Regions from separate parts of the Bradyrhizobium sp. USDA 4501 genome, predicted to be linked through region 2. Evidence: riboswitches for the same ligand, from Rfam matches in the RefSeq annotation. Region 2 holds a riboswitch; each other region holds the start of a gene.
The links. Region 2 has a riboswitch for cobalamin ahead of ACVWZM_RS03105 (DUF1636 family protein). Riboswitches for the same ligand answer to the same signal wherever they lie in the genome.
Positions count from the first base shown of each region.

Region 1: another riboswitch for cobalamin. It lies ahead of ACVWZM_RS20950 (TonB-dependent receptor); the one in region 2 lies ahead of ACVWZM_RS03105 (DUF1636 family protein).
Region 3: another riboswitch for cobalamin. It lies ahead of ACVWZM_RS24725 (TonB-dependent receptor); the one in region 2 lies ahead of ACVWZM_RS03105 (DUF1636 family protein).
Region 4: another riboswitch for cobalamin. It lies ahead of metE (5-methyltetrahydropteroyltriglutamate--homocysteine S-methyltransferase); the one in region 2 lies ahead of ACVWZM_RS03105 (DUF1636 family protein).

Region 1 covers NZ_JBSSEX010000001.1:4,590,700-4,593,957, reverse strand. The annotation lists gene ACVWZM_RS20960 (ABC transporter ATP-binding protein) at 1-367, opposite strand, end outside; gene ACVWZM_RS20955 (FecCD family ABC transporter permease) at 364-1,407, opposite strand; cobalamin riboswitch at 1,520-1,717, shown strand; gene ACVWZM_RS20950 (TonB-dependent receptor) at 1,827-3,258, shown strand, end outside.
Region 2 covers NZ_JBSSEX010000001.1:653,265-656,522, reverse strand. The annotation lists gene ACVWZM_RS03115 (cobyric acid synthase) at 1-256, opposite strand, end outside; gene cobO (cob(I)yrinic acid a,c-diamide adenosyltransferase) at 268-921, opposite strand; cobalamin riboswitch at 958-1,169, shown strand; gene ACVWZM_RS03105 (DUF1636 family protein) at 1,264-1,638, shown strand; gene cobW (cobalamin biosynthesis protein CobW) at 1,635-2,669, shown strand; gene cobN (cobaltochelatase subunit CobN) at 2,669-3,258, shown strand, end outside.
Region 3 covers NZ_JBSSEX010000001.1:5,426,674-5,429,931, forward strand. The annotation lists gene ACVWZM_RS24720 (CobW family GTP-binding protein) at 1-897, shown strand, start outside; cobalamin riboswitch at 1,127-1,322, shown strand; gene ACVWZM_RS24725 (TonB-dependent receptor) at 1,431-3,258, shown strand, end outside.
Region 4 covers NZ_JBSSEX010000001.1:1,747,100-1,750,357, reverse strand. The annotation lists gene ACVWZM_RS08145 (nodulate formation efficiency C protein) at 1-309, opposite strand, end outside; cobalamin riboswitch at 1,701-1,902, shown strand; gene metE (5-methyltetrahydropteroyltriglutamate--homocysteine S-methyltransferase) at 2,002-3,258, shown strand, end outside.

The DNA of each region.
Region 1 (3,258 bases), 3.9 Mb from region 2:
CGCGCAGCACCGCCTCCATATCCGTCTGCGACAGCCGCGCCGGATCGGTCGCGCCGTGCGGATAGCGGCCGAGCGCGACGATGTCGCGCGCCGGCAGCGGCCAGTGCACCATGTGCCCCTGCGGCAGATAGGCGAAACGCTTCGCGCGCTCGCGCAGCGGCAGCGACGCCAGCGGATCGCCGCCGATCCGGATCTCGCCGCCCGACGAAATCAGCCCGGCCAGTGCACGCAGCAGCGTGGTCTTGCCGGCGCCGTTCGGGCCGACCAGCGCGACCAGATGGCCCGACGGCAGCGACAGCGAGACATCGTGCAGCACCTTGCGGCTGCCGAGTGAGGCATTGAGCGCCGCGGCGGAGAGCAGCGTCATGCCACGCCTCCGCCGAGCGCGCGGCGCTCGCGCATGATCAGATAGAGGAAGAACGGCACGCCGATGATCGAGGTCAGCACGCCGACCTTGATGTCCGAGGTTGAAGGAATGATGCGCACCGCGATGTCGGCGGCGAGCAGCAGCGCCGAGCCGGTGAGCGCGCTCGGCACCAAGAGCCGCGCCGGATCGTGACCGATCACGGGACGCATCAGATGCGGCGCGACGAGGCCGATGAAACCGATCGTGCCGGTGACTGCGACCGCGCCGCCGACGCCAAGCGCCACGCCCGTGATCACGAAGAGCCGCAACCGCCCGACGTCGACGCCGAGGCTCTGCGCCGCCTCCTCGCCAAGCGTCAGCGCGCGGAAGGCGCTCGCCTGGCTGAGCAGGATGGCGGCGCCCGCGACGATGAAGGGCAGCGCCAGCGCCACGTGCTGGAAGCTGCGGTCCTCCAGCGAGCCGAGCAGCCAGAACGCGATCTCCAGCACCACAAACGGATTGCTCGAGAGATTCATCACCAGTGCGGTCGCGGCTCCCGCAAAGCTCGAGATCGCGAGCCCAGCGAGGATCAGGATCAACAGCCCGGCATTGCGGCCGGCGATCGCAAGCAGCGCGAACACCGAGCCGAACGCGGCGATGATCGCCACCACCGGCAGCGCGTAGGAGCGCACATCGGCGAGGCCCAGCGCGATCACCAGCACCGCGCCGAACGCCGCCGATTGCGGCGCGCCGAACAGCGACGGCGAGGCCAGCGGATTGCGCAGCAGCCCTTGCAGCGCCGCACCGGACAGCCCGAGAATGCCGCCGATCGCAAATGCCAGGATGGTGCGCGGCAGGCGGATCTCGCGCACGATCACCTGCGCCACATCGCTGCTGCCGCCGAACAGCGCCTCGACCACCGCGAGCGGCGACAGCCGCACCGGCCCGATGCCGAGCGAGAGCACACACAACAGGACCACGAGCGCGAGCAGCGCCGCCGTGGCGCCCCACCGGCGCCGCGCCGCGACCTCGGCCGCCAAGGCAAAATCCTGCACGCTCATCGGATCCATGCTCTTACAGCGATCGCCGTGGCAGACAAGCGACACTCGACAAAAACCGTGGCCGCGCGGCCGCCGCCCGACTTCCGCCGGATTGACTTTGCTACCCGGCCGAACCCTAGATGAACATGACGGTTCTTTCATGAGATGAAAAGGGAATGCGGTACGGGGAAACTTCCCCAACGCCGCGGCTGCCCCCGCAACTGTATGCGGTGAATCCTTCGTCACAGGCCACTGGGAATCTCGGTCCTGGGAAGGCGACGAAGGGTAACGACCCGCGAGCCAGGAGACCTGCCGTCAGCCGTGGTCACACGCGATGCTGCCGGTCGGGGAGTACAGGCATGAGCTTCACCTGATGCTGTGAGCACGATGGTGAGACTGGTTCGCGGTGACGTGCCACTGACGTTGCCGAGGCCTTGCTTATGTTCTCCTTCCCTTTCCATCGGCGGCGCCGCGCGCTTCTGCTCGCGTCGACGATGATCGCGCCGGCGATCCTTGTCTCCGCAGCGCGGGCGCAGGAGGCACCCGCTCCCGATCAGCTGCCGGCGATCGAAGTCACCAAGCCGGGCGACCAGAACGTCACGCGCGCCAGGCCGGCCGCTGACGAAGCGCCGGCGCCGCGACGCCCGGCGCCGGGCACCTCGCAAGGCAACAATACAGGCAGCGGAGCCGGATCGGGCACGACAGGGACCGGCGTGGCCACCGGAACGGGCGGCACCGGCGGCCGCCAGTTCGCCGGCATTGTCGGCTCCTCCTCGGCCGTGATCACCGCCGACGACATCGCGCATTCGCCGGTGCAGTCGTTACCCGAGATCCTCGCGCAGGTGCCGGGCGTGCAGCTGCAAACGCCCTATGGCGGACCGAACGGCGCCAAGACGTCGGTCGACCTGCGCGGCTTCGGCGCATTCGCGACCGACAATACCCTTTTCCTGCTCAACGGCCGCCGCCTCAACGACGTCGACAAGGCCGGCTTCGACCTCACCACGATTCCGCTCGATTCGATCGAGCGCATCGAGATCACGCGCGGCAACAGCGGCGCGGTGCTCTACGGCGACAACGCGGTGGGCGGCGTCGTCAACATCATCACCAAGACCGGCGTCGGCGGCCCGCCGACGACGATGCGGGCCGAGGCCGGAGTTGGCTCGTTCAACACCCGCATGGCCGCGGTCTCCGCGGCGCTCAATTCCGGCCCGTGGTCCACCTCGTTCTACGGCAACGGCATCAAGTCGGACGGCTACCGCGTCAACAATGCGCTCGACCAGCGCAACGCCGTCGGCAACATCAACTACACGACGCCTGATCTCACCGCCTTCCTGACCGTCACCGGCAGCGACCAGAAGCTCGGCCTACCCGGCGGACGGCTGGTCGATCCGTCGATCGGCGTGAACGAGCTGCTCACCGATCGCCGCGGCGCCGCGACGCCCTTCGACTATGCCAACCAGCAGACCGCCAGCGTCACCGCCGGCTTCACCAAGACGCTGATGAACGGCGTCGACCTCATCGTCGACGGCGGCTGGCGGCAGCGCGAGACGCAGAGCGGCTTCTTCGGCACGGTGCCGACCATCAGCTTCGCCTCGACCTACAATGACGCCGCGCTGCAGACCTGGTCGCTGACGCCGCGGCTCAGCGTCAAGAATGTGATGCTGGGCGTGCCGTCGACGATCCTGACCGGCATCGACTATTACGATTCGAGCTTCCGCGAGGCGCGCGGCGCCTATCAGGGCGTCGACCCGTTCCACATCTACAATATCGAGCAGCAGAGCGTGGCCGGCTATTGGCAACATACGCTGGGCCTGTTGCCAACGACCGACATCTCCTACGGCGCGCGCGTCCAGAATACCAGCATCTCGGCGC
Region 2 (3,258 bases):
CGACATCGGTCTCGGGCTTCAGCAGCACCGGGTTCATGTCGGTGTGCGGCTCGACGCCGGCGGCGAGCGCCTGCAACGCCTGTGCGCGGCCGATCTCGCCGCCATCGACGGTCACGGCGGCGTTGTTCGACATGTTCTGCGGCTTGAACGGCAGCACGCGCAGGCCGCGCCGTCTGGCGGCGCGGGCGAGGCCGGCGACGATGAGCGATTTGCCCACGTCCGAGCCGGCTCCCTGGATCATCAATGCGCGCGCCATCGTGATGCCCGTCAGAACTCGACGCCCGGCTGGGCCTTGATGCCGGAGCGGAACGGATGCTTTACCAGCGTCATCTCGGTGACGAGATCGGCAATCTCGATTAGCTCCTCCTTGGCGTTGCGCCCGGTGAGCACGACATGGGTCATCGGCGGCTTCGACGTGGTCAGGAAGTCGACGACATCGGCGATCGCGAGGTAGTCGTAGCGTAGCGCGATGTTGATCTCGTCGAGCACGACCATGCGCAGGCTCGGGTCTGCGATCAGCTGCTTGGCCTTTTCCCAGCCGGCTTGCGCTGCCGCGATGTCGCGGGCGCGATCCTGCGTCTCCCAGGTAAAGCCTTCGCCCATGGCGTGAAATTGACAGAGATCGCCGAAATGCCCGGTGAGCAGGCGGCGCTCGCCGGTATCCCAGGCGCCCTTGATGAACTGCACCACGGCGCAGGGAAAGCCGTGCGCCACACAGCGCACGATCATGCCGAACGCGGAGGACGATTTTCCTTTGCCGGCGCCGGTATGAACGATGATCAGGCCCTTTTCACCGCTCTTGGTCGCCATGATGCGGTCGCGGGCGGCCTTCTTTTTCGCCATCTTGTCCGCGTGGCGCGCATCCGGCGAAAGATCGGTGCCGACGGCGCCGTCTTCAGCGTCCTTTCCATCAGAAGTCATCACATTCCTTCGGCTTGACAAGTGCGAGGCTTGGACGAATGGTGGTCCTGCGTTGGTTCCTGTCCTACGACAGGCGAAGAGGGAATGCGATAGGGCTCCGCTAAATCGGGCCCGAAGCGCAGCCGCCCCCGCGACCGTGACCGGAGAGATGCCCAAGCCACTGATTCCATACGGAGTCGGGAAGGTGGGCATCGAAGGGTAAAACCTGCTCCGCAAGCCGGGAGACCTGCCAACGCAGCATGTTGTGAAACCGGCGGACGGGGTGTTCCGCGACGGGGAACGAACCTGTCCAAAATCGGTTCGTGTGCCTCATCGCTTCCCGCTGTCAATCCAGGAAGGGCGATGAGCGTTACACTTCATGTCTGCATCACCTGCCGCGCCGGCCGGACGCCGGCGGAACGTGAGCTCGCGCCCGGTGCACGCCTGCATGCCGCGCTTGTCGAGGCCGGCGTGCCTGATGACGTCAATCTGGTTCCCGTCGCATGCCTGTCGGCCTGCAGCCAGGGTTGCTCGGTCGCGCTCAGCGCGCCGGGGCGCTGGTCCTATGTCTACGGCCGACTGTCCGCTGATAATGCCGCGGATGTGATCGCCGGTGCCTCCGCCTATGCGGCGGCGCCCGACGGCATCGTGCCGTGGCGCAGCCGTCCGGAAATCTTCCGCAAGCAATCGCTCGCCCGCATTCCACCTCTTCCCGTCGTGCCGGAGGCCGCAGAATGACCACGCTCGCCAAAATTCCGGTCACCGTCGTGACCGGCTTTCTCGGCTCCGGCAAGACGACGCTGATCCAGCATCTGATCCGCAATGCCAACGGCAAGAAGCTCGCGGTGCTGGTCAACGAATTCGGCAGCGAAGGCGTCGACGGCGACATCCTGAAGTCGTGCGCCGACGCCAATTGTCCGGCCGAGAACATCGTCGAACTCGCCAATGGCTGTATCTGCTGCACCGTCGCCGATGATTTCATCCCGGCGATGGAGCAGTTGCTGGCGCGGAACGTGAAGCCCGATCACATCGTGATCGAAACTTCCGGGCTCGCGCTGCCGAAGCCGCTGCTGAAAGCGTTCGACTGGCCGGAGATCCGTTCGCGGATCACGGTCGACGGCGTGATCGCGCTCGCCGACGCCGAGGCCGTCGCCGCCGGCCGTTTTGCGCCTGATCCGGCCGCGGTGGATGCGCAGCGTGCGGCGGACGACAATCTCGACCACGAGACGCCGCTGTCGGAAGTGTTCGAGGACCAGATCGCATGTGCCGATATCGTGCTGCTGACCAAGGCGGACCTCGCGGGGGCGGAGGGGATCAAGGCAGCGAAAGAGGTGATCGCGGCCGAGATGCCGCGCGAGGTGCCGATGTTGCCCGTCGTCGACGGCACGATCGACGCGCGCGTGATCCTCGGGCTCGGGGCGGCGGCGGAAAGCGATCTCGCGGCGCGGCCGTCGCATCACGATGGCGAGGAGGAACACGAGCACGACGATTTCAATTCCGTCGTGATCGATCTTCCGGAAGTTTCGGATGTCGACGCGCTGGTCGCCTCGATCAAGGGGCTGGCGCGCGAGCAGAACGTGCTGCGCGCCAAGGGCTACATCGCGGTCGAAGGCAAGCCGATGCGGCTGTTGGTGCAATCGGTCGGCGAGCGGGTGCGGCATCAGTTCGACATGCCCTGGGGTGCACGGGCGCGGCAGTCGAAGCTCGTCGTGATCGGCGAACATGCCGACATCGATGAAGCCGCGATCAGGGCACGGCTTGGTGTCTGATGCACGTCGTCTTCCGCGAGAGCCGCGGCCTTGAGGAGACCGCGACGCCAAGGGACCTCGGCCAGGATCCGGCCGATCTCGTGGTGTTGTCGTTTTCCGACAGCGATCTTGCTGCCTTCGCGGCCGGCTGGCGGCGCGGCCGTGCTGCGCTGCCGTCGCTGCGGCTCGCCAATCTCGCGGAGCTGCGCCATCCGCTGTCGGTCGATACCTATATCGAGCGGACGCTCTCGCACGCCCGCGGCATTCTGGTGCGGCTGATCGGCGGCGAGCCCTATTGGTCATACGGGCTGGCCGCGGTGCATCGGCTGGCGAAGGAGCGCGGCATTGCCCTGGTCGTGCTGCCGGCCGATGGCCGCGACGATCAGCGACTCGATGAATTCTCGACCTTGCCGATCTCGACGCTGCGCCGCCTCAAGGTGCTGTGCGACAAGGGCGGTCCTGTTGCCGCGCAGGCCGTGATCGCGCAGCTGGCGCTCGCGTCCGGACTCTATGCCGGGCCGGTGGTCGGCGAGATCGATCTTCCCGAGATCGGCGTCTACGATTCCCGGCGCGGTGCCATCACGGCGTTGCCGGCACCGGACGGCCGGCC
Region 3 (3,258 bases), 4.8 Mb from region 2:
CTCGGGGCGGGCAAGACCACGGTCGTCAACCATCTGCTGGCGCATGCGCAAGGGCGGCGCATCGCCGCCGTGGTCAACGATTTCGGTGCGATCAATATCGACGCCGAGCTGATCGCCGGCGCCAGCGACGGCGTGGTCAGCCTGAGCAATGGCTGCATCTGCTGCACGCTGGAGGGCGCCCTGCTGCGCACGCTCGCCACGTTGCTGCGGCGTGATCCGCGTCCCGAATTCATCGTGATCGAGACCAGCGGGATCGCCGATCCCGCCGACATCGTGCGCAACCTGATGGATCCCGTGATCTGGAAGGAGGCGCCGCTGGAGACCGTGCTGTGCGTGGTCGACGCGACGCAGCCTGCGGCGATGCTGAACGATGCGCTGCTGCGCTCGCAGCTCCGGGCGGCGGATGTGGTGGCGCTGAGCAAGGTCGATCTGACTGACGCCGCTGCGTGCGCCGCGATCCGCGACGCCGTGCGCGCGGTGCGTCCGGCGGCCGTGGTGGTCGATGCCTTGCATGGCGAGGTGCCGGCCGCGCTGCTGTTCCCAGCGGACCTCGATCATGTGTCGGCGCCGCGCGAGACCGCGCCGCGACGGCCGTCGTCCGATCGCTTCGACACGCTGAGCTGGACCTCGGAGCGGCCCGTCGTGCTGCCGCGCTTGCAGCAGGCGATCGGCAGACTGGCGCCGAAGCTGGCGCGGGCGAAGGGATTGTTCGAGACGGTGGAGCAGCCCGGGCGGCTGACCGTGCTTCACCTCGCCGGCGGCCGCGCGACCTTGGCTGCGGGCGGCGTGCCGTCGCCCGGCGTGCCGCGCACGCGCATCGTGTTCATCGCCGAGATGGGTGCGCTGTCGCGCGCGGAGATTGATGAGGTGATGCAGGGATGCGTCGAGGCTCAGTGACGCGAACCTACGTTTCCCGTCATACTGAGGTGCGAGGGAAGCGGCGTCTCGAAGGATGAATCGGCCACCAGCCGGGCCGTGCATCCTTCGAGACGCGCGTGCCGCGCTCCTCAGGATGACGGGTTGCCTTTCGGCGTCAGCCCTCGACGTCGCTGTGTCATCGCCGCAGCAGCATCTCGCAAAGCATGTGTGCGACAATCGCATCGAATTGACAGCCTTGCCGGCACCACCTATCGTTTTTGCCGACGGTTCCCTTCGGGGATCAAAAGGGAATGCGGTGCGAGGGTAACCCCAATGCCGCAGCTGTCCCCGCAACTGTAAACGGCGAGCCTTTCGTCAATTTTGCCACTGGGCCATCGGCCCGGGAAGGCGTCGACAGGCGATGACCCGTGAGCCAGGAGACCTGCCGTCAGTCGTGGTCACACGCGAGCACATCGGGCGGGGGCGTCCTGGTGGGATCGGAGCACTGCCTTTTTTGGCAATGCGCCAGTCCACGTTCGCGGTGACGTGCCACGTTACCGCGAGTCCTTTTCATGTCTCCGTCCTCTCCCGTTGCGCGCAAATGGCGCCTCGGTCTTCTCTGCTCCCTGTCATCATTGTTGTTGCCGGTCGAAGGCTCGGCACAAACGCCGCCACCAACCAGACTCGATCCGATTGAGGTCGCGCCTTCCGCTGCGGCAAAGCCGAAGCCTGCGGCGCGCAGCCGTGACATGACCGCTGCGGCGCGGCCACGGCCGAGGCCTGCAACAGCCGGCAACGCCCCGCGCGTCGCGGCGTCGGGCGTACCGGGATCGGCATCGCCGACGCTCAATGCCACCACGCAGGGCGGCACCGGCAGTCGTCTCAACCTGACGCCGCTGCAGACGCCGGCCAGCGTCGAGATCATCACGGCGCAGACCATCGCTGAACGCGGCCAGCATAATGTGCTCGATGCCGTCACCCAGGACGCGGCCGGGTTCGTCGCAACGCCGGCGCCAGGCAATGGCGGCCTGTCGTTCAGCACCCGCGGCTTTGCCGGCAGCAACTCGGTGATGACGCTGTATGACGGCACGCGCTTCTATATCGGCTCCGGCACGCTGACGTTCCCCTATGACACCTGGTCGACGCAGCGCATCGAAGTGCTGCGCGGCCCGGCCTCGGTGCTGTACGGCGAAGGCGCGATCGGCGGCGTCATCAACGTGATTCCGAAGAAGCCGCAGAGCACGCCCTATAACGAGGCCGAGGTTTCGCTCGACAGCAACATGACGCGGCGGCTCTCGGTGGACAGCACCGGTCCGATCAATCCCAATGTGTCGTACCGCATCAACGCCACCGGCAACATGTCGGACAGCTGGGTCGATCGCGACAAGACCTCGAACGCGGTGGTCTCCGCTGCCGTGCGGGTGCAGGCGTCGGACAATCTCGCCTTCACGCTCTCGGAAGATTACGGCGATCGCAGCCCGTCGCGCTATTTCGGCACGCCGCTGATCAACGGCGCGATCCAGGACGCGCTGCGTTTCAAGAACTACAATGCAGCGGACAGCGCGATCCGCTATCAGGACAGCTGGACCCGGTTCAAGACCGAGTGGGACGTCGCCGACGGCATCAAGGTCAACAACACGCTGTATTACCTGACCAGCGAGCGGCACTGGCGCGACATCGAGAACCACACCTGGAATCCGAAGACCCAGCTGATCGATCGCACGAGCTATATCGAGATCTTCCACGACCAGAAGCAGCTCGGCAACCGGATGGATACGACCTTCAGCGGCCACGTGTTCGGCCTTGCGAACCAGGTCGTCGCCGGGTTCGACGTCAACCGGATCGACTTCACCCATACCAACAACTCGCCCTATGGCGGCGCGTCGTCGGTCAATCCTTATGTGTTCGATCCCGGATCGTTCTTCGCCACGACGACGGCGACCACGCCGGGCTTCAACGCGATCGTCAATCAATACGCGCTGTTCGCCGAGGATCGGCTCTCGCTGACCGATCAGTTGTCGCTGGTGACCGGGGTCAGGTATGATCGCCCCGGAGTGGACCGCACCGACTACAAGACGCCGGCAAACAGTTTTGAGACGACGCTATCGGGCACTAGCTGGCGCGCGGGCCTCGTTTACGAGCCGATCAAGAACCTCGCGTTCTATGGCCAGTACGCGGTCGGCGTCGATCCGGTCAGCAATCTGATCTCACTGTCGACCACGCAGAAGACATTCCAGCTTGCGACCGGCAAGCAGACCGAGATCGGGGTCAAGCAGTCGTTCTGGGGCGGCCGCGGCGAGTGGACGCTGGCCGCCTACGAGATCGTCAAGACCGGGCTCACGATTCCCGATCCCGGCAACCCTACCGGCGGCGTGGCATTGCAGATCGGCCAGCAATCAT
Region 4 (3,258 bases), 1.1 Mb from region 2:
GAGCTTGCCTTGCGCAGTCGCGACAAAGTTGAAATTGACCGGATTATGCAGAAAACGAAGGTTTGCGTCTTTTTCGCCGTCGGTGACTTCACTGGCGATGAGTGAAAGCGCCAGGGCGCGCCAGCCGAGTTCGATAGGCTTTGCATAGGGAGACGCAACTTCAATCTTTCCGTCGGTCCCGACTTTCCAGGTAATAACGTAATGTTCGTCTGATCTGTTATCCTGATGCCTGGTCCAGGAAAGGTAAACATACTCAGTGTGGTCGACGCTTTCGGCGATTCCCCAGTTTCGAGGGACGAATTGCGCCACTTTCGAAACTTTGGAGACAATGTGCTCGATTGTCTCACCGTCTCGCGCTCGCCAGGTTGACTTGACTCGTTCGACGAGCGCGCTTTCGACGGCTCGCGCAGTGTTGCCCGTCGCAACAAGCCCAGCAACGAAAATTAGCGATTGACAGAGGCAAAGCACGCCTCTTGCAGACATTCTCTTCATAACGGCCGGACCATCGATTTTTCATCCACACGTCAAAGCGGCAGCCTTCAATGCTATGCTCGATCGGAAGAAGTTAGCGGCAACGTGACGCGGGCACCTGCCGATGTCCCGCGCGAGCAGGCGCTGTCCCCTCGGGTCACGCGCCGCTAACTTCAGTGGGCCAGCCACAACCCCAATTTGCTGTGCTGGACCTGCCCAGGAGGAGAAGCCTGGGCACCCTTGAGCTTGCATTCTTCGTGCCAGGAAATAGCCGGCAAATCCCGCCAGATTCGTGCAGTGTTTGTCGGCTTTCCGACCTACGCTCGTTTCTATGTTTCCATTCAGCCGATCCGCTCGAGCTTGTTCAGCTTTTGTCGTGCCGATCTTCGAGGCCAAAGCGAAGGCCGCTGCCGATTTACGGATGAGAAATCGGGGCGCACTTTGGAGTGCTGTTGAACCGTCTGGTCCGGCGCGGTCACCCGAACGCCTGCGATCGCTATCGGCTTGTAATGATGATAAGCAAAACCACTCGTCACCGCCGGGCGTGTGGAATCGTCGAAAGCGCGTTCTGGGGCAGGCAGATGATATGGTGCGCGGGTTTCTACCTACGCGCACGATGTTGCAGTCCGCTCAGTCCAGCTGCCTCGGCTCCGCATTCATGGTGGGATGACCGTTTCCAGTCGCGACACGCGGCAAGCGAGAAACGATCAAGTCGCGCTAGCTTCCTCTTGAGTTGCTCAACATTCTCGAGAGCAGTTGTCTGACGGATTGATTCATGAACTCTTACCAGCCCCCGAACGGGCCGACCGCAAAGAGGGTGACAGCAAGGACGCCGACAGCGCTCCAAACAGCCATTGTCATTGCGGGCCTTCCGGTGTTCGTCGAGGCGAATCGATATGCATGCCCGAGTATTAGCGTCATCAGAGACCGCAAATCGCCTACCAGGATTGGTTGGCTCGTAGATCAATATGGCGACCGGTTGCTGATGGAGTTTTCGCAGGTGTGTTGTCCCTGGCGCGGCTCTTGACTGTCGAGAGACCGAAATACACTCGAAGCGCCGCGACCTGCGCCTTCGACAATCCTTTCGACACATATATTGCAGACTGCGTCTATTGGATAAGCTTCCAATCGCGTGATCAACTTTCGACGTTTATCATTTTGAGTCACTGATGATGGCAGCATTGACGTGAGAGAGTCATCTGAGAGGTTGACGGAAGAGGTCTCTTGCCGATAATCCAAATCGTAGAGGTTCTCCGGTCCCGCTGGATTCGGAGCTAAGAGGGAAGCCGGTGAACATGCCGGCGCTGCCCCCGCAACTGTAAGCGGCGAGCCGCCGTCCAACAAAGTCACTGAAGCCCGTGCGGCTTCGGGAAGGCCGGACAGCAGCGATGACCCGCGAGCCAGGAGACCTACCTCGACCACATATACGTCCACGGGCGGGGTGTCCCGGTGGTGCGCCAAGCCGCCGCCGCTCGGGCGATCCTGCTTGCGTCCGCCTTGGCCTTTGCCCCCAACTACGGGGTTAGCGCTATGTCTCTTCTCTCCCTTCCGGTTGCCACGCTTGGAACGCCTCGGATCGGTCCAAGACGCGAGCTCAAACGCGCGCTTGAAAGTTACTGGGCCGGCGCAATCAGCGAACAGCAATTGCTCGAGGCCGCAGCTGGCCTGCGTGCTGCGAACTGGGCCCGCCAAAAATCCCTCGGTGTCACCGTCATTCCGTCCAACGATTTTTCGTTGTACGACCAAGTGCTCGACACCTCTGTCATGGTTGGTGCCATCCCGGAAGTCTATGCGTCGAAAATCGAATCGGTTTCGCTCAAGACGTACTTCGACATGGCGCGCGGTTCACAATGCGATCGCCAGAATACGAGTTGCGGCCACGGATCGGGCGGATCTAGCGCGCCCGCACAGGAGATGACCAAGTGGTTCGACACCAACTACCACTACATGGTTCCTGAATTTCATCAGGGACAGAGGTTCCGCCTATCCTCTCGCAAGCCTATCGAGGAGTATGAGGAAGCCAAGGCCCTGGGGTTCCAGACGCGCCCTGTCCTGATCGGGCCGGTCACATTCTTGAAGCTTGGCAAGAGTGCGGATCCCGCGTTTCAGCCGCTGTCTCTCCTGGATGAGCTAATACCGGTCTACATCGAGGTTCTGCAAGAACTAGGCAAAAGGGGAGCAAGCTGGGTTCAATGCGACGAGCCCTGCCTGGTCCTTGATCTGGAGGAGGAAGCGCGAAGATCTTTGCTGCGTGTCTACGATCGGCTCGCCAGGGAAGTACCAGACGTCAAGATCATGGTCGCGAGCTATTTCGGTGATCTCGGCGATAATCTGGACATAGCTTTGAACATGCCCGTTGCCGGACTGCACGTGGATTTGGTTCGCGCACCGAATCTGTTGAGCCGGATCATTGCTGCGCGGCGAAGTGATCTCGTCATGTCTCTCGGCGTCGTCGACGGACGAAATGTATGGCGGTCGAACCTGTCGACGCTCCGCCAGCAACTGGATCCCGCCATTGCGAAGCTGGGCAGGGATCGTGTTCAGATCGCTCCGTCCTGCTCGCTGCTCCATGTGCCCGTCGATGTTGAACTGGAGACCGGACTTGCATCCGATCTCAAGAGTTGGCTTGCCTTTTCGGTACAGAAGATGCGTGAGCTTGCGATCCTAGCGCGGGCGCTCGCGGGTGATAAGAATGTTGCTCAAAGTCTTGCTGAATCGCAGTTGGCCGTGACGGTCCGCCGGACTTCACCAAAGATCCGTGATGCCAATCTCGCGGTGCGGATGCGA